Regions from separate parts of the Faecalicatena fissicatena genome, predicted to be linked through region 3. Evidence: predicted binding sites of a transcription regulator. Region 3 holds the regulator's gene; each other region holds the start of a gene.
What was found. Region 3 encodes Rex, which represses fermentation and respiration genes when NADH is low (regulators of the CRP and FNR family bind a similar motif). Its sites were predicted from a motif close to ATTGTTAANTANTTAACAAT; they were not measured.

Region 1: rsxC (electron transport complex subunit RsxC) is a predicted target of Rex. The motif match lies at 2,245-2,264, and genes of this name have one in related genera.
Region 2: H7U36_RS05205 (oxidoreductase) is a predicted target of Rex. The motif match lies at 1,953-1,972, and genes of this name have one in related genera.
Region 4: pdxA (4-hydroxythreonine-4-phosphate dehydrogenase PdxA) is a predicted target of Rex. The motif match lies at 2,115-2,134, and genes of this name have one in related genera.

The regions. Positions count from the first base shown of each region.
Region 1 is NZ_JACLYY010000001.1:212,420-217,757, reverse strand. It holds gene H7U36_RS01155 (YcxB family protein) at 1-76, shown strand, start outside; gene cmk ((d)CMP kinase) at 135-791, shown strand; partial or broken gene H7U36_RS15465 (4-hydroxy-3-methylbut-2-enyl diphosphate reductase) at 809-1,074, shown strand; gene rpsA (30S ribosomal protein S1) at 1,055-2,155, shown strand; gene rsxC (electron transport complex subunit RsxC) at 2,368-3,690, shown strand; gene H7U36_RS01130 (RnfABCDGE type electron transport complex subunit D) at 3,720-4,673, shown strand; gene H7U36_RS01125 (RnfABCDGE type electron transport complex subunit G) at 4,673-5,257, shown strand; gene rsxE (electron transport complex subunit RsxE) at 5,270-5,338, shown strand, end outside.
Region 2 is NZ_JACLYY010000004.1:37,594-42,931, reverse strand. It holds gene efp (elongation factor P) at 1-408, opposite strand, end outside; gene H7U36_RS05215 (YqeG family HAD IIIA-type phosphatase) at 493-1,002, opposite strand; gene H7U36_RS05210 (shikimate kinase) at 1,002-1,787, opposite strand; gene H7U36_RS05205 (oxidoreductase) at 2,038-4,038, shown strand; gene H7U36_RS05200 (dicarboxylate/amino acid:cation symporter) at 4,366-5,338, shown strand, end outside.
Region 3 is NZ_JACLYY010000001.1:63,300-68,637, forward strand. It holds gene H7U36_RS00305 (ABC-F family ATP-binding cassette domain-containing protein) at 1-1,608, opposite strand, end outside; gene H7U36_RS00310 (redox-sensing transcriptional repressor Rex) at 1,795-2,448, shown strand; gene H7U36_RS00315 (bifunctional ADP-dependent NAD(P)H-hydrate dehydratase/NAD(P)H-hydrate epimerase) at 2,596-4,092, shown strand; gene alr (alanine racemase) at 4,096-5,265, shown strand.
Region 4 is NZ_JACLYY010000002.1:226,162-231,499, reverse strand. It holds gene H7U36_RS03245 (AAA family ATPase) at 1-1,053, shown strand, start outside; gene tpiA (triose-phosphate isomerase) at 1,198-1,989, opposite strand; gene pdxA (4-hydroxythreonine-4-phosphate dehydrogenase PdxA) at 2,319-3,338, shown strand; gene H7U36_RS03230 (four-carbon acid sugar kinase family protein) at 3,338-4,681, shown strand; gene H7U36_RS03225 (2-keto-3-deoxygluconate permease) at 4,724-5,338, shown strand, end outside.

The sequences.
Region 1 (5,338 bases), 150 kb from region 3:
GAAGAGCCTTGCGGATCTGAAGGAATTTCTCCTGAAAAAATGCACAAAGGCAGGCGGCAGTATCAGACATCTCTAAAAGCGGAAGCGGACAGCCAACATGCGGCGAAAAAATATACAGGACAAGGAGCAAAGATATGGGTTACAGTATAGCGATCGACGGTCCGGCGGGGGCGGGAAAGAGCACCATCGCCCGGCTTGTGGCCAAAGAGAAGGGATTTATCTACGTGGATACAGGAGCCATGTACAGGGGGCTGGCGGTCCACTTCCTGAAGAAGGGCATACAGCCGGAGGACACGGAGAAGATCAAGGAGGCCTGCCGGGACGCCCAGGTTTCCATCGGCTATGAGGAGGGACAGCAGCAGGTCTATCTGAACGGCGAAAATATCACCTCCCAGCTGCGCCGGGAGGAAGTGGGCAATATGGCTTCAAAAAGCTCTGCCATCCCGGAGGTGAGAGAGAAGCTTCTCTCCCTGCAGCGGGATCTGGCCCGCAGGCAGAACGTGGTCATGGACGGCCGGGACATCGGCACCTGCGTCCTGCCGGACGCGGATGTGAAAGTCTACCTGACAGCCAGCAGCCGGACCCGGGCGAAGAGAAGATATGACGAGCTGACCGCCAGGGGAGTCCCCTGCGATCTGGAGCAGATCGAGCAGGACATCATCGAGCGGGACAGCCGGGATATGAACCGGGAGATCTCTCCTCTGCGCCAGGCTGAGGACGCGGTGCTGGTGGACAGCTCGGACATGACCATCAGGCAGGTGGCGGACGCCATCCTGGCTCTCTGCCGCTAGAGCCCCGCCGGGACTTTGAAACGACATATAATTACAATAAAATCAAAGATTTAGTTGAAATTATCTCGAAAAAGGGGTATGATATAAATGTTTTAGATACGATTTGCCGCACTGCAGACAGCGCGCAGATCATGCATGTAACAATACGTACTACATACAGACACTTGACGATTTTGATATGAATCAATTAAGGTCCGTGGAAACAGTAGGTATTACAGCAGGGGCATCCACGCCCAATAAAATAATTGAGGAGGTTCAAAATAATGTCAGAATTAACTTTTGAACAGATGTTGGAAGAGTCTTTTAAGACAATACGGAACGGGGAAGTGGTAGATGGTACAGTCATCGACGTAAAGCCTGATGAGATCATTTTAAATATAGGTTACAAGGCAGATGGCATCATTACGAGAAGCGAGTACACAAACGAGCCGAACGTGGATCTGACTACCATTGTGTCCCCTGGCGATACCATGACAGCAAAGGTGTTAAAAGTAAATGACGGAGAAGGTCAGGTGCTGCTCACTTATAAACGGCTTGCGGCCGAGAAGGGAAACGAGCGTCTCAGAGAGGCATTTGAGAACAAGGAAGTGCTGAAGGCTCCTGTTACTCAGATCCTGGGAGGCGGACTTTCCGTTGTGATCGACGAAGCCAGAGTATTTATCCCTGCAAGCCTGGTTTCCGACACCTATGAGAAAGACCTGAGCAAATATCAGGATCAGGAGATTGAGTTCGTCATCAGCGAGTTCAATCCGAGAAGAAACCGCATTATCGGCGACAGAAGACAGCTCCTTGTTGCCAGAAAGGCAGAGAAGCAGAAGGAACTTTTCGAGAAGCTACAGGTCGGCGACAGGATCGAAGGTACTGTGAAAAATGTGACAGATTTCGGCGCCTTTATCGATCTGGGCGGTGTGGACGGACTTCTCCACATCTCCGAGATGTCCTGGGGCAGAGTGGAGAACCCGAAGAAGGTATTCCAGGTTGGCGAGAAGGTGACTGTTCTCGTAAAGGATATCCACGACACAAAGATTGCCCTCAGCCTGAAGTTCCCGGAGACAAATCCCTGGGCCAACGCGGCAGAGGACTACGCTGTAGGAAAGATCATTACAGGCAGGGTTGCCCGCATGACAGACTTTGGCGCTTTTGTGGAGCTGGCTCCGGGTGTGGACGCGCTGCTTCACGTGTCACAGATTTCCAGAGCGCATGTCGACAAGCCGTCTGATGTCCTGACAGTGGGACAGGAGATCACAGCCAAGATCGTGGACCTCAACGAGGAGGAGAAGAAGATCAGCCTGAGCATGAAGGCTCTCGAGAACGCACAGCAGGCTGAGGAGGCTCCGGCTGAGGCAGAGGCTGAAGAGGAATAGATATATCCGGACATATCATTTCTTTTGAAATTATATAGCGAATTAAAAGATGGAGACTATGTTATAGTCTCTTTCTTTTCGTGTGAAGCATTGTTAAAAATGCGACAAGATGTACTTCGAAATATACAAAAAAAACGCCGGAAAACCTAGAAGAAACCGGTTTTTTCTTGTATAGTATATACAGATTATAGTAGGAAGGAAGGAAAAAAGAGATGGCATTGTTGACATTTAAGGGTGGTATCCACCCGGATGATGGCAAGAGCCTGGCAAAAGACAAGGCTATTGTCGAAGTTAAGCCAAAGGGAAACCTGGTTTATCCGCTTTCTCAGCATATTGGCGCCCCGGCTTCTCCCATCGTTGTAGTGGGCGATCATGTATTAAAAGGGCAGAAGATCGCGGAGGCCGGCGGATTTGTATCTGCCCCCATCTACGCCTCTGTCTCTGGTACAGTCAAGGCGATCGAGCCCCATTTCAACCCCACAGGGGCCAAGGTAAACTGCATTGTCGTTGAGAACGACGGCGAGTACGAGGAGGTTGAGTACGCTCCCGTAAAGCCTCTGGCCGATATGACCAAGGAAGAGATCCTAAACGCCATCGGTGAGGCCGGAGTTGTAGGTATGGGAGGCGCAGGCTTCCCCACAAGAGTGAAGCTCTCACCGAAGGAGCCGGAGAAGATCGACTATGTGATCGCGAACTGTGCGGAATGTGAACCATACATAACAGCGGACTACCGCAGAATGATGGAAACACCGGAGCTGCTCGTGGGCGGCATGAAGGTGGTTCTTTCACTGTTTGACAACGCAAAAGGTATTTTCGCGGTGGAGGACAACAAGCCGGACTGCATCGCCAAATTAAAGGAGCTTGTGAAGGACGAGCCCCGCATGGAAGTGATGGCGCTGAAGACAAAGTATCCGCAGGGCGCTGAGCGCCAGCTCATCTACGCCACCACGGGAAGGGCGATCAATTCCTCTATGCTCCCGGCCGACGCGGGCTGCGTTGTGGACAACGTGGAGACCATGATCAATATTTACCAGGCTGTCGTGAAGGGACTTCCCTCCATGGAGCGCATTGTGACAGTCAGCGGAGACGCTGTGAACGAGCCGGGCAACTTCAAGGTCCTGTTTGGCACAAACCAGGCGGAGCTTGTGGAGGCAGCCGGCGGATTTAAGGGAGAGCCCAAGAAGGTGATCTCAGGCGGCCCCATGATGGGATTTGCCATGTTCACACTGGACACTCCTGTCACAAAGACTTCTTCCTCCATTCTCTGTCTTTCCAGAGACGCGGTGGCAGAATTTGAACCAACAGCATGTATCAACTGCGGAAGATGCGTAGACGCCTGTCCAAGCAGGCTCATCCCCTCCAGACTGGCAGACTACGCGGAGCACCACGATGAGGAGCAGTTCACAAAGCTGAACGGGCTGGAGTGCGTGGAGTGCGGATGCTGCAGCTATGTATGTCCTGCAAAGCGCCAGCTGAAGCAGTCTATTGGTTCTATGAGAAAGATCGCACTTGCGAACCGCAAGAAAAAGAAATAAAGATTTTAGAGAGGAAGAGGTGAACAAACGTGGAGAATTCATTTAATATTTCATCTTCACCACATATACGTTCCAAGGTGACCTCCGGCAATATCATGCTCATGGTAGTCATTGCGCTGCTCCCGGCAACCTTCTTCGGAGTGTACAACTTTGGACTGCCCGCCCTGATCATGATGGTCAGCACAACGGCGGCTTCTGTGCTTACAGAATTTATCTATGAGAAACTGATGCATAAAAAGGTCACAGTGGGAGACTTCAGTGCGGTTGTCACTGGTATGCTCCTTGGATTGAATATGCCGCCCACAGCCCCCTGGTGGATGGGCGCCCTGGGAAGCGTATTTGCAATCCTGATCGTAAAGCAGCTTTTCGGAGGACTGGGACAGAACTTCATGAACCCTGCTCTGGGAGCCAGATGTTTCCTTCTGCTTTCCTTCACAGGTCCCATGACAAGCTTCGTCTATGACGGCATCACAGGTCCGACTCCCCTTTCCTATGTAAAGAGCGGGGCGCTGGATCAGGTGAACACCATGGACATGCTCATTGGAACCATTCCGGGAACCATCGGTGAGACATCCGTGATCGCCATCGTCATCGGTGCGATCTTCCTGATTCTGATGGGAGTCATCGATCTGCGCATCCCGGGTACATACATTGTAACCTTCGTGATCTTTGTGGGAATTTTCGGCCATGTGGCACATCCGGAGATCGGATTTTTCGATCCCACCTACCTGACAGCCCACCTGTGCGGCGGTGGCCTTATGCTGGGCGCCTGGTTCATGGCGACAGACTACGTCACCTCCCCCATCACGAAGAAGGGACAGTACCTGTACGGCATCTGCCTCGGCGTTCTGACCGGCCTGTTCCGTATTTTCGGCGGGTCTGCTGAGGGCGTCTCCTACGCCATCATCATCAGTAACCTTCTGGTTCCGCTGATCGAGAAGGTTACTCTTCCAAAACCGTTTGGCAAAGGAGGAGAGAAATAATGAACAAGATCATAAAAAATACAATTATCCTTACAGTAATTACATTGGTTTCCGGACTTCTTCTGGGACTGGCCTATGAGGTCACAAAGGATCCCATTGCCCAGTCTGAAGAGAATGCCAAGAGAGAGGCCTGGCAGGCTGTGTTCCCGGACGCGGACCTTACTGCCTTTGAGGAGACGGATGTGGACACCGATGTGGCGGATCAGGTGATCGCTGATCTTGGCATTGACGCCACCATCGATGAGGTCTGCACAGTGGACGGCGGCGACACCGGCTATGTTATCACTGCCACAGACAGCGAGGGATACGGCGGCGACATTCAGGTTGTTGTGGGCATCACAGCGGACGGCACGGTGAGCGGTATTTCCTTCCTGTCCATCAGCGAGACCGCGGGTCTTGGAATGAACGCCCAGAACGAGTCCTTCTACGGCCAGTATGTAGGTGTACAGACAGACCATTTCTATGTATCTAAAGACGGCGGCGAAGGCGAGCCAATCGATGCCATCAGCGGCGCCACCATTACATCAAGGGCAGTGACAGGTGCGGTGAACGCGGCACTTGGTTACTTCCAGAATGAGTTTTAGGAGGTAGTTGAGATGAATGAATGTGGCGAGAGACTGAAAAATGGTCTTATTGATGAAAATCCTATCTTTGTCCTGATGCTC
Region 2 (5,338 bases), on a different contig from region 3:
TGTCTCTGTCACGCGGAGCTCAACTGTGATAGGCGGCTCGATAGCAAACACATTTCCCTCGTGGGAGATCACCTTTACTGTGTCGTTCTCTTTTACGAACTTGAGGGAGTCGCCCACAACGTCCGCGTTGACAGCCAGCTGGTCAAAGGTCTCCATGTCCATGAAGTTGTAGAGATCTCCGTCTGAGTACAGATACTGCATATCCTTTCTGTCGATATGAGCTGTCTCAAATTTCTCTGTGGGGCGGAATGTCTTCTCAACAACGCCGCCGTTGATAATGTTCTTTAACTTTGTACGAACAAAAGCCGCGCCTTTACCCGGCTTTACGTGCTGGAAATCAAGAATCTGATAAATGTTTCCCTCAATCTCCACAGTTAATCCGTTTTTAAAATCTCCTGCTGAAACCATTATAATCCTCCTTAAACTGTACCTTCAGATAGCACATGTCGTTCTTTTTCACTTGTTCCATTTTATAATACTCTGGTACTTTTTTCAACCTTTTTTTCCATTCAGGCTCTTTCTGTAAAAATGGAGCACGATTTTTTCCAGATAGCGCTTCAGGACGATCTGGATCTCCTCCCTGGGGTGGATGGGCTTTACGAGGATGCTCGGGATCCCCGCCCGCTTTGCTCCCCACACATCGGTAAAGAGCTGATCCCCTATGAACACCGTGCTCTCCCTGTCCGTGCCCATAATCTCCATAGCCCTGAGATAATTTTTCACAGAGGGCTTATGGGCATTGTAGACATAGTCCACCTGGATGGGCTCATTGAAGGTCTTCACCCGCTTCTCCTGGTTGTTGGAGATCAGGCAGCACCGAAAGCCAATATCCTTGAGTCTTGCAAAGAGACGCACCGCCCGCTCGTCGGCAGGCGCCCCGTGGGGGACAAGGGTGTTATCGATGTCAAAGATCAGGCCCCGCACACCCTCCTCGTACAGCTTCTCAAAATCTATCACGTATGTGGAAGCCACATACCTGTCGGGAAAAAATCGATCAAACATTATTTATCTTCCATCTCCGTCAGCTTCTGGATCATTTCCTCGCACACCTGGAGCACAGTCTTTCCGTCTGTGTTCACCACAATGTCCGCGGCCGCCTCATATTTCTCCCGGCGCTGCTCCATCAGCTCTGAAATCCCCTGCACATTCTTCCGCCCGTTGAGCACTGGGCGGTTGTTGCTGTCCTTCACTCTCTCATAGATGGTCTCCGGACTTGCGGTCAGAAGAACGACCCGGCCGTTCTTCTTCATCTCAGCCACATTTCTCTCCCGCATGGCTACGCCGCCTCCGCAGGAGATAACCGTGTTCTTCCTGGACTGCATCTCGATCAGCAGGTTCGTCTCCAGCTCGCGGAAATACTCCTCACCGTATGTGGCGAAGATATCCTGGATACTCATCTCTTCCCGCTCCTCGATCACCTGGTCCATCTCCACGATATTCATGGCGAACATGGTGCTCAGATAATCGGAGATGGTTGTCTTTCCGGCCCCCATAAATCCGATGAGGATAATATTGTAGTCAAACAGCTTTCTCGCCTGGATACGCTTGCTGTTGCGGTTGATCCGGCGGAAGACATCGTAGATCTCTTCTCTGTATTTATTGTCACCAAGCTTCTCCTTCAGACGCGCCGCCTGCTTTGCCTCCTGCTGGGGCTGGAGAATGGGCATGCCGTACTCTTCCTTGTAGGCCATGATCTTCTCCACTATGGCGTTTCTCTCTACCAGCGCATCAATAATCTTGTCGTCGCACAGCGCAAGCTGTTCACGGTACATCTCCAAATCGTTCATCGCTTTTCTCTCCTGTTATATTATCCCAAAATACATTTTCATATTATAGCAAAACACATGCAGATTTTCAATGAGTATAGGCGAAAAAGCGGGCTTTCCTTCCTTACGTTTAATCTTTTGGCAGAAACCATAGATATATTCTATCATCCGCCACAAAAACATGAATTTGTTTTATCTTTAACAATATTTTATAATGGTATCATAGTAAGTTCAGATTATCTGAAAAACCAAAATAACGGAGGTATATCAAATGAAGAACAACTTCAAACACATCTTCAGCCCCCTCACGATCAACGGCATGACACTACCGAACCGCGTTGTCATGATGCCCATGGGAAGCGACTTTGCCGGACACACTGGAGAGCTGAGCGATGAGCACATCAAATACTACGAGCTGCGCGCCAGAGGCGGCACAGGACTCATCATCGTGGAAAATGTATGTGTGAAATATCCGGAGGGCTCCAACGGGACAACCCAGCTGCGCATTGACAAGGACTGCTACATTCCCCGTCTTTTCAATCTGACAGAGGCCTGTCACAAATACGGCGCCTGCATGGGTGTACAGCTGAACCACGCCGGCGCTTCCGCCATGTCCTCAAGGATCGGCATGCAGCCCGTCTCCGCCTCCACTCTTCCCTCCAAGGAAGGCGGAGAGAGACCCCGCCCGCTGACAAGGGAGGAGCTCGAGAGTATCGCAAAGGATTACGGCGCTGCCGCACGCCGCGCGGTAAACGCAGGCTTTGACATGGTGGAGATCCACGCCGGACACTCCTACCTGATCAGCCAGTTTCTCTCACCGACTATGAACGACCGTACAGACGAGTTCGGAGGCTGCGCCGAGAACCGCGCCCGCTTCTGCCGCATGGTCATCGATGAAGTGCGCGCGGCCGTCGGACCGCGAGTGCCGATTTCCCTCCGTCTGAGCGTGGACGAGCTTGTAGAAGGCGGAAACACAGTGGAAGACTGCCTGGAATACCTGGAGTTCTTAAATGACGGTGTGGACATGTTCGACACCTCCTCCGCCCTGAACCCCTCCATCCAGTACCAGATCGACGCCAACTATCTGGAGGACGGATGGCGCTCCTACATGGCAAAGGCTGTCCGTGACAAATTCCACAAACCGACCATCGCTATCGGAAACATCCGCAATCCCCAGGTGGCTGAGGACATCCTGGATCGGGGCGACGCGGATCTGATCGGTATGGGCCGCGGACTGATCGCAGACCCCGACTGGTGCAACAAGGCAAGATACGGACATGTGGAAGACATCCGCAAGTGTATCTCCTGCAACATCGGCTGCGTGGGCAACCGTATCGGAGGCAACAAGCCTCTGCGCTGCACCGTGAACCCGGACCTCATAAACGGAGAAGCCTACAAGAAACAGAAGGTAAACAAGCCCTGCAATGTAGTTGTAGTGGGCGCCGGCACCGCCGGACTTGAGGCTGCCTGCACAGCCGCTGAGGTGGGCTGCAATGTTACACTTCTGGAAAAGCAGGACCACATCGGCGGACTTTCCGTGGAGATTTCCAGAATTCCGGCCAAGAAGCGTCTGGCGGACTTCCCCACCTACCTGAAGCACCGGGCAGAGGGACTTTCGAACCTGACCATCAAGACAGGCGTGGACGTAACTGTGGACATGATCAAATCCTATGAGCCGGATCTGGTTGTAAACTCCACCGGTTCCGTACCGCTCCTTCCGCCTATCGAGGGACTCCATGAGAACCTGGGCAAGGAGGGCACAGGAGTGTACGGCATCAAGGATCTGATGGGCGACATCCCGGCCTTTGACAAGGACATGACTGGCAAGAAGGTCATCGTCATCGGCGGCGGCGCTGTGGGACTTGACGTGGTAGAGTTCTTCGCTCCCCGCGGAGCCGAGACGACCATCATCGAGATGATGCCTGTGATCGGAAAGGGTCTGGACGCTTCCACTACCTCCAGCATGAACGAGTGCATGGGAAAGCACAATGTAACGCAGCTCGTAAACACAGCCCTGCAGAAGGTAAATCCCCACTCCTTCACCGTAAAACGCGACGGCAAGGAGGAGGAGCTCCCCTTCGACTACGGCTTTGTCTGCCTCGGCATGAAGGCCTACGCTCCTCTCTGGAATGAGATCGCAGAGGGCTTTGACGGCGAGGACACAGAGATCCTCAACATCGGCGACTCCGTTCGCGCCCGCCGTATCATAGACGGAACAGACGCAGGGCGCCACATGGTGCTTGCCACATTAGACAGACTGGGATACCTGTAGAGCGCACCCCGAAAAATGCTCCGGGTACAGTCAAAAACATCCTTATCCTATGAATAATGAATAAATGAACACATTCGTGTTCGCAGAGAAATGATCCCGCGGGATCCGGACCTCTTTCAGTCTCCGGAACTTCGCGGGATCATTTCTTTTTCCTCGGCTGAAGGCGATGCATAAATAAACGTTTTTAAATAATATTTATAAATAATATGAATTTTTAAAACAGTTTAACCTGTGGTACAATCGAATAGTTTTAGGTAGGACGGCCGATTTACCAGAACATTGTAACTCCTCGTATGTAATGATTTACAGAAAGGAATGTGAGAGAAAATGAAAAAACTCTTAAAGACACCTCTGTGGGCACAAATTCTCGCTGGTATCATAATCGGTATCATAATCGGTATTGTGTCCCCGAAAGCAGCAGATTTTATTTCTCCGCTGGGCGACATCTTTCTCAACCTGCTGAAAATGCTGATCGTACCGCTTGTGCTCTTCAGTATTACAAACGGCATTTGCTCCATGAAGGATGCCAAACAGCTCCGCTCTGTCGGCGGAAGGATTGTCATTTACTACACGCTTTCAACTGTGGCGGCATCCATCTTCGGCGTGATCGGCGGAATGATCACCCAGCCGGGCAAAAACGTATCTGATTTCGTTTTATCAGGAGAGGCCGCGGAGGCTTCTGACTTTGATATGGTGGAGAACATCATCTCCTGGTTCCCGGACAACATCGTCAAGGCCATGGTGGACGCCAACATGATCCAGATCATCGTGTTCTGTCTGTTCTTAGGTGTGGCCCTGCTGGCGTTGGGCGACCAGGCATCCACCTTTGTAAAGATCATCAAGGAAGGCAACGATATCATGCTGAAGATCACATCCTACGTGATTGGCTTTTCCCCCATCGGTATCCTGTCCCTGATGGCCTCCATGGTTTCAACCTTATCCGGAGCAATGGTAAAGGAAGTAATCGTATTTATCCTCACGATAGATATCACCATCCTTGTGTTCATGGTTGTATTCTATCCCACGGTGCTGAAGCTTCTGGCCAGGGTAAATGTGGGCAAATTCTTCAAAAAGATATCCACATCCATGCTGGTTGCCTTTACCACAACCTCATCAGCGGCCACACTTCCGGTATCCATCAAGATTGCGGAGGAAAGGCTGGGATGTTCAGAGAAGGTTTACGGCTTTACCCTTCCTCTGGGAAATACATGCAACATGGATGGAGCCGCCATCCAGTACAGTGTCATCGCAATCTTTGCCTGCAACCTGTTTGGGCTTGACATCACGCCGGAAAGGATCT
Region 3 (5,338 bases):
CAGCTCCTCCCGCTTTTCCAGGTAGTAATCGTAGTTGCCGATGTAGTTCACAAAGGTGTGGTTCACCAGCTCCAGGATGCGGGTGGCCGTCTGGTTGATAAAATACCGGTCGTGGGATACATAGAGGACCGTGCCGGTATAATTGTTCAGGGCGTTTTCCAGTATCTCCTTTGAGGCGATGTCCAGATGGTTGGTGGGCTCGTCCAGGATCAGGAAATTGGCCTCTGAGAGCATCAGCTTTGCCAGGGATACCCGGCCCCGCTCGCCTCCGCTTAAATCTCCGATCCGCTTGAACACATCGTCCCCCGTGAAGAGGAAAGCGGCCAGCATGTTGCGGATCTGGGTGCCCGTCAGATCCGGGTAGTCGTCCGAGATCTCCTCGAACACAGTCTTCTCCATGTGGAGCACGTGGTGCTCCTGGTCGTAGTAGCCCACGTGGACGTTGGCCCCCAGGGTGAAGCTGCCGCTGTCTGCGGGGAGCACGTCGTTCAGGATCTTGAGGAGAGTGGTCTTTCCCGTCCCGTTGTCGCCGATGACGGCCACGTGCTCGCCCCGGCGGATGTCGAAGCTGACATCAGTGAAGAGCGTCTGATCCGGGAAGGCTTTGCTCAGGTGTTCTACCGAGAGAACATCGTTTCCGCTGACACAGGAGGGCTCCAGCGTCAGGTGGATGTCTGTCTTCAGCTCCGCCGGCTTCTCGATCCGCTCCATCTTGTCCAGCATTTTCTCCCGGCTCTCCGCCCGCTTGATGGACTTTTCACGGTTGAAGGAGCGGAGCTTCTCGATGACCGCCTCCTGGTGGCGGATCTCCAGCTGCTGGTTCATGTACTCCTTCAGGCGTGCCTCCCGGACCTGCTTTTTCTTCTCCGCGTAGGCGGAGTAGTTGCCCATGTAGGTGGTCAGCTTCCCCTGCTCGATCTCGACCACCTTTGTCACTACCCGGTTCAGAAAATACCGGTCATGGGACACGATGAGCACAGCCCCGGGGTAGTTCAGAAGATAGGTCTCCAGCCAGGAGATGGAGTTTAAGTCCAGGTGGTTGGTGGGCTCGTCAAGGAGCAGCACATCCGGTCTGGTGAGGAGCAGCTTCCCCAGGGAGACCCGGGTCTTCTGTCCTCCGGAGAGGGTGTCCACAGCCTTGGAGAAATCCTCCTCCCCAAAGCCCAGTCCCTTCAGAACGCCGGTGATCTCGCTCTCGTAGGCGTAGCCGTTCTCCCGCTCAAACTGCTCCGTCAGCCGGTGATAGGTGTTCAGCCGCTCTGTCAGGGCATCCCCCTGGAGGGAGGGCAGCTCCTCCTCGATCTGCCGGATCTCCCTCTCGATGGCGATGATCTGCGCCTTGGCGGTCTTCACCTCCTCGTAGATCGTGTTTCCCCCTGTCAGGTCCTGGTGCTGGGCCAGATAGCCCAGGGTGCGGCCCTTTGCCAGGGTGACTGAGCCGCCGTCCAGAGGCAGCTCCCCCACGATCATCTTGAGGATGGTGGATTTCCCGGCCCCATTGCTTCCCACCAGGGCTGCCTTCTCGTGGTCTTCTATATGGAAAGAGCCGTCGCGCACGATGACCTCCTCCCCAAATGATTTTTCTATATTGTGACATGCCAGTATCATGGTGTACCTCCTGCGTAAAAACCGTGCATTTTAAAGCCTTAACTATTATATCGGGGAACCTGCGGCGTGTCAATTTCCAGAAGGCTGTCAGCGCTGATTTGAGGAACTTTTGAGAACAATAAATTGACTTTATTGTAACAATTCTATATAATAAAATCTGAGAAACTGAAATGGAAGGTGGATAAAGTGGAAGGCAGAGAAATTTCGCAGGCAGTCATACGTAGACTTCCAAGATATTACCGCTATTTAGGGGAGCTGCTGGAGAACGGCGTGGAGCGCATTTCCTCCAACGACCTGAGCAAGAAAATGCATGTGACAGCATCCCAGATACGGCAGGATCTGAACAACTTCGGCGGCTTTGGCCAGCAGGGGTATGGATATAATGTAAAATATCTCTACACAGAGATAGGAAAGATACTTGGCCTGGAGGAGGATCATGACATGGTCATCATCGGGGCCGGTAATCTGGGACATGCGCTGGCGAACTACGCGGCGTTTGAAAAACGGGGATTTGTGCTCAAGGGTATCTTTGATGTCAATCCCACACTGAAGGGGATGACGATCCGGGGCGTGCCCATCCATATGATGGACGAGCTGGAGGACTTTGTTAAGAACAATGACATAGAGATCGGTATTCTGACGATCCCGAAGGCAAAGGCGATTGAGGTTGCCAACCAGTTGGTGTCGTACGGAGTGAAGGCGATATGGAACTTCGCACATACGGATCTGAATCTTCCGGATGATGTGATCGTTGAAAATGTCCACCTGTCAGAGAGCCTGATGCGGCTGTCCTACAATATCAGCCGTTACAAAGAGGAACAGAAAAAATCAGAGAAGTAACAGGACTTTGAGACGTGTAAAGCCGGCGTGTGTGAGACAGGCCTTCTTTACACGTCTTTTGCGTTGCCGTGGACCTGTCTGAGCGCAGCGGGACGGCGGCTTCAAAAACGAACCTGCCTGTGGCGCAGGGAAAGGGAGGGTGATTTTATGCTATTTCTGCCAGACGGAAGACAGATGAAGGCGGCGGACAGCTATACCATACGGGAGAAAAAGATCCCGTCGCTGATCCTGATGGAGCGTGCGGCCCGCACGTTTGTGGAGACGGTCATGGACAGAGGCTTTGACCTGTCCTGCGTGTGCGTGGTGTGCGGCTCCGGCAACAACGGGGGAGACGGCTTTGCCATCGCAAGGCTGCTGCTTGAGAAGGGGGCCGGAGTGACTGCGGTGATGGTGGGAAATCCGGACCACTGCACAGAGGAGACAAAGAGGCAGATCGAGCTTTTCAAGGAGGCCGGAGGCGTCCTGGGAAACTCTTTCGAAGAAGGAGAATATAGTATACTGATAGACGCCATTTTCGGAGCCGGCTTAAGCCGCCGGGTGGAGGGGAGCTATCTCGCCTGTATCCAGGCTATGAACCGGTCCGGAGGCGTGAAGATCGCGGTGGATGTTCCCTCCGGCGTCTCCACCACCAACGGGGAAGTGGCCACGAGCGCTTTTAAGGCGGATCTGACAGTGACCTTCCAGTGCGCCAAGCTGGGATGTACCCTGGATCCCGGCCGGGATTACGCCGGGGAGTTGGTCGTGAGGGATATCGGTGTCGATACCTCGGGCCTGGAGGGAGACAGCAAGGTGGCCTACGCCCTGGAGGAGAAGGACGCGGGGAGCATGCTTCCCAGGAGACGGCCCGACTCCCACAAGGGGGATTACGGGAAAGCCCTTATCATAGCCGGGAGCCAGGGCATGGCGGGGGCCGCTTATCTGGCAGCCCTGGCAGCCTACAGGACAGGGGCGGGGCTTGTGCAGATCTACACACCGGAGGACAACCGGACCATCCTGCAGACCTTGCTGCCGGAGGCCATCATCCGCTGCTATGACTTCTTTGACGAGCGGGAGCTCCTAAGGCTCCTTAGCTGGGCGGACGTAGTCAGCATCGGGTCCGGACTTGGCACAAGTGACAAGGCAAGGCGCATCCTGCAGACTACGCTGGAGAACGTGCAGGTTCCCTGCGTGGTGGATGCGGACGGCCTGAACCTGCTGGCGGAGCACACCCGCTATCTGGGAAAGCTGCCCCACGAAAATTTCGTATTCACGCCCCACATGAAGGAAATGTCAAGAGTCACAAGAAGGCCGGTGGAGGAGCTGAAGAGGAACCGATTGGATGTGCTGGCCCAGTTCACGGGAGAGTACCGTGTCACCTGTGTGCTGAAGGACGCCAGGACCTGCGTGTGCAGGCAGGGGGAGCACCCCTTTGTGAACCTGTCCGGCAACGCGGCGATGGCAAAGGCCGGAAGCGGCGATGTGCTGGCGGGAGTCATCACAGGGCTCCTGGCCCAGGGGATGTCCTGCTTTGACAGCGCGGTTCTGGGCGTATACCTGCACGGGCTTGCGGGGGACGCGGCCCGGGAGGAGAAGGGCATATACAGTGTGCTGGCAAGAGATCTGGCAGACGCGGTAGGGACGGTATTGAAAAGACTGGAGGAATAGAGCATGAAGAAATACACCAGGATCTGTGCCAGGATCGACCTGGATGCGATCGAGTACAATCTGGAGATGATGAGAAGGAGACTCCCTTCTGACACGAAGATGATCGGCGTCATCAAGATGGACGGCTACGGCCACGGGGCGGCCCAGATCGCGAAGTACGTTATGGAGGAGAAGGACTACATCTGGGGCTACGCGGCCGCCACGCCCGACGAGGCGGCGCTGCTCAGGAAGAAGGGGATACAAAAGCCCATCCTTGTGCTGGGGTGCACCTTCCCGGAGCAAAGAGACGAGATGATCCGGCAGGAGATCCGCATGACCTGCTACACGGAGGAGATGGCCCGGGACGTCTCCGAGAGGGCCGGAAGGCTGGGAAAGACCGCTTACATCCACATCAAGCTGGACACCGGTATGTCCAGACTGGGCTTTCTCATCAGCGAGGAGAGCGCGGACGCCATTGCCCGGGCTGCCGGACTTCCCGGCATTGAGGCGGAGGGGATGTTTACCCACTTCTCCAAGGCAGATGAGACGGATAAAGCATTTACCCGGGGCCAGATGGAGAAATACCTGTGGATGAAGGCCCGGCTTGCGGACAGGGGCGTTGCGTTTAAACTGTGCCACTGCTCCAACAGCGCCGGCATCATCGACATGCCGGAGGCGGCCATGGATCTTGTCCGGGCAGGCATCGCCATGTATGGGTTGTACCCCTCCGGGGAGGTGCAAAAGGAACTGGTGCCCTTAAAGCCCGCCATGGAGCTCATAAGCCATGTGTCCCACGTCAAATGGGTGGAGCCGGGAACCTTCGTCAGCTACGGGGGAACCTATGTCACAGAACGGAGGACAAAGATCGTCACAGTGCCTGTGGGATACGGGGACGGCTATCCAAGAAGCCTGTCAGGTAAAGGATATGTGCTGATACATGGGAAAAAAGCCCCCATCCTGGGGCGGGTGTGCATGGATCAGTTTATGGTGGACGCAACAGATATAGAGGACGTACAGTTTGGCGACCGGATCATCCTGGCGGGGGAGGAGAAGGGCACAGGGGTCTCCATAGACACCCTGGCAGATCTGTCCGGCAGGTTTAATTACGAGTTTGTCTGCGATATCAGCAAACGCGTGCCCAGAGAGTACATCCGGAATGGTCAGGTCGCAGAGCAGATGGACTATTTTGAATAGCATCCACGCACGATTTGGAATACATCCGAGAAAGCTGGCAATACTATCAGTATCTTGAGTAAATCGGAGTGTG
Region 4 (5,338 bases), on a different contig from region 3:
AACCCGCCGGAGTACAATAAGTCGGTTCGGGAGTTTGACGTGGTGACTCTGGACCGGATCCGCCGCATCGACGTGGAGGAGAACTACGGCGTCTGGCGGGAGTACGCCTGGCAGGCAGGCATCCACCCGGCCATTCTGTCCTACCTGGAGCTGAAAAGAGAGTATTTTTACAGGATGGAGACCACGGTGGACGGCCGCATGTTCGCCACCGCCAGGGGCTGGGAGGACCTGTCGGAGTTCCTGAAGGCCTGCGAGGCTGTGGGAAAGAAGGTGGACCGGGAGGTGGTGCACCAGTACATTCAGCACTGGAAGATCGCCAAGGATTTCGCGGGTTACCTGGAGCTGTTTGCAAAATATAAAAAGGACTACGGGCTGGAGAAGCTCCTGGAGGGCAGGTACAGTGAAGATACACTGGAAAAGCTGAAGTTCGCCTCCTTTGACGAGCGGCTCAGCGTGGTGGGGATGCTCCTTGGAAAGCTCTCGGAGCTCTTCCGGGACAGCTATCTGGCCGACCGGTACGTGACAAAGCTCTTTGCATGTCTGAAGGGCTACAAGGCCTGCGGCAGTCTGGAGGAGACGGCCGCGGCCGCCGGGGAGCAATACGAAAGGCTGCGGCGGTCCGGGCAGCTCACAAAGGAGGCGGATCACATGCTGCGGCAGGTGAACGACACGCTGGAGAGGTATCAGCAGCTCCTGAAGGAGGAGAACCTGACGGCTCCTCAGCAGGCGGAGGAGGCCTTTGAGAGAGTGCGGGCCGAGTTCGAGAAGGAGACCAGGAAGCGGGAGGAGCTCCTGGAGAGGACCGGAAAGGCTTTGGACAATGCCTTTTACTTCATGGAGGCGGCCTTCGGGGACAGCCAGGAGATGGTCTCCTTTGTGACAGAGCTGAACACCAACTACTACAGCGTCCAGTACCTGAAGGAGAACGACTGTGACATGTACTACAAGTACAACAAGAGGCTCCTTGTGGACGAGCAGCGGGAGAAGCTTCTGGCGGCCATGGATGAGGCGGAGGACCGCATGAGGGAGCAGGGGGCGTCGGATATCGGATGACAGAGATAGAATACGTCTGTGCAGATGCAGGGTGAGACAGGTAAATAAAAGCCATCTCCGGGCAGGAAAGGTGCCCGCGAGATGGCTTTCTTATATTCTGAGATGCTTTCTGTAAGAAGAGGCAGGGCCGGAACACAGTTCCGCCTACTCCCCGTATTTCTCCCTGTACGTCTTCATGGCGTCCCGGATCAGCTTGTCGAACTTGTCCGCCTGCCAGGCTGCCCGGCCGGTGAAGAGGCCGTCGATGGAGGGCTGCACGATGAGCTCGTTGGCGTTACCCGGGTTCACGCTGCCGCCGTAGAGAACCGGGATGTCCGCGCCCGCGTCGCCGAAGATCTCCAGGAGGCAGGCTTTGATGACCTTGTGCATCTCCTCCGCATAGTCCGGTGAAGCGGGGGTGCCGTTGACGCCGATGGACCAGACGGGCTCATAGGCGACCCAGATGTTTGGAACATCTGATACCGGCACATCGTGGAAGCCCACCTTCAGCTGGGTGCGCAGCACCTCCGGGCTGATGCCGAAGTTCTTCTCCTCGGCTGTCTCGCCGATGCAAAGCAGTGTGGTAAATCCGTGCTTCAGGGCAGCCTTTACCTTCAGGTTCTCCTCCGCGTCCGTCTCGCCGAAGACGTGGCGCCTCTCGGAGTGGCCGATCATGACAAGGTCAAGCCCCAGCTCCTCCAGCATCAGCGGGGAGATCTCTCCTGTGAACTGACCCTCGTCCTCCCAGCACATATTCTGGGCGCCCAGCTTGACATAGGAGCGGTCCACGTTCTTTGCGGCGCTCTCCAGAGTAGTGTAGGAGGGGATGATGAAGAGCTCCATCTCCTCCCGGCTGATATCCTTTGTCAGGGCAACCAGGTCCTGCAGATATTTTACAGTGTCCTGGATGTTTTTGTACATCTTGAGATTGCTTCCGAAATACAGTTTCTTCTTCATTATTCTACATCCTTTCCCTTGATTTTTCTTGTTCCCGCAAAAAAATCGGCCCCTGAGGGCTTATTTTGTACCTGGATTTATTATATATGAAATGCGGAAAAAGAGCAATATATATCTTTCGGAAAAACGTCAAAAAAATAACAAAACGAAAAAACGAAAGAAAACGAAAAAACGGACAGAAAATCGTATAAGATATGCACAAAAAACACAAATAAAAAATATATAAATGTACTGAAATTACAAAAAGGAGTTGAAAAAGGAAAAAGGAAGTAATAGAATAAGAGCATAAAAAGAAAGGAAATCGAAAACAAAACGAAAGGAAGAGAAAAATGAGCGAAAAATTCAGACCTGTAACAGCAATCACTATGGGGGATCCGGCAGGCATTGGACCGGAGATCGTTGTCGGCACTATGCTGGACAAGGAAATACATGAGTGCTGCCGCCCCTTTGTGATCGGAAGTGAGGCAATCATGGAGAGAGCCGCAAAGGTTCTCGGCAAAGAGCTGAAGTACAATAAGATCAGCGATCCTTCTGAGGCAAAGTATGAATTTGGAACAGTAGATATCCTGGAGACAGGGGATTACGATACAGACTCTATCGAGTGGGGGAAGGAGCAGAAGCTGGCCGGACAGATGGCTGTAGACTGGATCATGAAATCCATTGAGCTTGGAATGGCAAAGAAGATTGATGCTGTGTCCACAGCGCCTATCCACAAGGGAGCCATCAAGCTGGTGGGCGTAAAGGAGCCGGGACATACGGAGATCTATCAGCATGCCACCAACTCACCCTACGCGCTGACCATGTTCTCCTGCCATAAGCTTCGTGTCTTCTTCGTGAGCCGCCATATGTCACTTGTTGACGCGTGTCACTATGCCACAAAGGACGTGATCCTCGAGGATGTGATCAACATTGACAAGGAGCTGAGAAAGGTGGGCATCGAGAACCCGCTGATCGCGGTTGCGGGACTGAACCCCCACAACGGAGACCACGGACTTTTCGGGACAGAGGAGATCACAGATATCGGACCGGCTGTTGAGGCCGCAAAGGAGAGAGGCATCAACTGCGTGGGACCCTGCCCGGCAGACTCGGTATTCCATATTGGAAAATCCGGCAAGTACGACGCGATCCTGTCCCTCTATCATGACCAGGGACACATCGCCTGCAAGACACTGGATTTTGAGAAATCCGTTACACTGACCTTTGGACTTCCCTTCATCAGAAGCTCCGTGGATCACGGAACAGCGTTTGATATTGCCGGAAAGGGAATTGCGGGCTGTGTGAGCATGATCGAGTCAACAAAGGTAGTCGCTGAGTATGCGGCGAAGCAGCATGAAAGGGGAGAAAGGTAATGCCATTAATCGGAGCAGTGGCGGACGACCTGACAGGCGCGACAACGACGGGTGTACTTCTTGCAAGGTCAAAAGCAAGGACAGCAGTATTTTTTAATGAAGAAGCAGCTTTAAAGGGAGAGGGAGTGGATGAGCTGGACGCCATCCTCATCAGCAGCAACAGCCGTCCTCTTCCGGCGAACGAGGCATATGCAAAGGTAAAATCGGCGACAGACGCCCTGAAGCGCATGGGCGTGAAATATTTTTCCAAGAGGATCGACACCACCCTGAGAGGCGGCGTGGGCGTGGAGATCGACGCCATGATGGACCAGGTGGGAGATGACTGCGTGGCGGTCGTAGTGCCGGCCATGCCCCAGTCCAGACGTATCCTTGTGGGCGGCTACTCTGTCATCGACGGCGTGGCCCTGATCAACACACCGGTGGCCCAGGATGTGCGGACGCCTGTGAAAGAAAACTATATTCCAAGACTTCTGGAGGGACAGACGAGGAGACAGGTTGAGCTTGTCACTTTGGACAAGGTGCTCCAGGGTGAGGAGGCTATCCGGGACGCCCTGAAGGAGGCCAGGGAAGCAGGCGGCGAGGTCATTGTCGTGGACGGTATCACCATTGAGGACGTGGAGGAGATCGCCAAGGCATGTATTGAGCTGAAGTGGAATGTGATCGCGGTGGATCCGGGTCCCTTCACAGCCAAGCTGGCTTACTACAGAAATCTGATTAAAGAAGAGGAGCCGAACATTCCGCCTGAGGCGGATGAGACCGGCAAGACGGTCCTCATAGCGGCCGGAAGCGCCACACCTGTCACGAAGAAGCAGATGGAGGTGCTCTGCCAGGATCCCAGACATGTGCGCATCAGCGTGGATCCCATCAAGCTCATCGAGGGCGGGGACACAGCTCTGGACGAGGTGTTCCGGGCCGTACATATCGCGGAGGATCTGCTGAAATCCGACAACCAGCCCAGAGCCATCCTCTTTGAGACAGCCCTCCACGGGGAGCTTCTCAACCTGGATGAGGAGGACAACAAGCGGCATTATGCGGGCGGCATGAGCGCCAACAGGATCAATGCCGGACTTGGAACGATCATTTCCCAGCTCCTTGAGATCTGCGGAAGAGATAAGATTGCGGGACTTTATACAACGGGTGGTGACACCATGGTCAATGTGTGCTACCAGCTTGGTGTAGAGTGCATAGAAGTAATGGATTATGTAATTGCCCAGACAGACATTGGCAGGCTTGTGGGAAGCTATGACGGGCTTCCGATCGTGGGCAAGGGCGGACTCACCGGAAACGACCACACAGCATGCGATATCGTGGATCGTCTGTTCCGGGAGGCTGCAAGAAAGTAGGAAACCACAAAGTATGAAGTAAGGTTTGGAGGAAGTGCAAAAATGAGTGAAAACACAGAAGTAAAGAAACCAAAAGATCTGGATCTTTTGAACAAAATGAAAAAGCTGCCGGGCGGACTTGTCATCATCCCCCTGGTAATCGCGGTGCTGCTTGCCACGTTCTGCCCCCAGGTTTATCAGGTGGGCGGCTATGTGACAGCCCTGTTCTACGATGGCAACTCCTGTATGATGGGATTTTTCCTGATCGTATGCGGATCCGCCATCAACATTAAGCAGGTTGGTATGCCTCTCTACAAGGGCGTGACGCTGACAGCCACCAAGTTCCTTCTTGGCGTGATCATCGGTATGCTGGTAAGCGCCATCTGCGGACCGGAAGGGTTCCTTGGCATCGCTCCCTTCGTATGGATCGCGACCATCACGAACTCAAACGGATCCCTGTACATTTCCCTGTCCGCTCAGTTTGGTAACGCGACAGACACAGGAGCTATCTCCATCCTGTCCCTGAACGACGGACCGTTCTTCACACTGATCGCTCTGGGAGCTACAGGACTGGCGTCTATCCCGATCGACTCTCTGATCGCAGTACTTGTTCCGCTGCTCATCGGCTTCATCTGGGGTAACTTAGACGCAGGCTTCAGAAAGGCATGCGCGACAGCT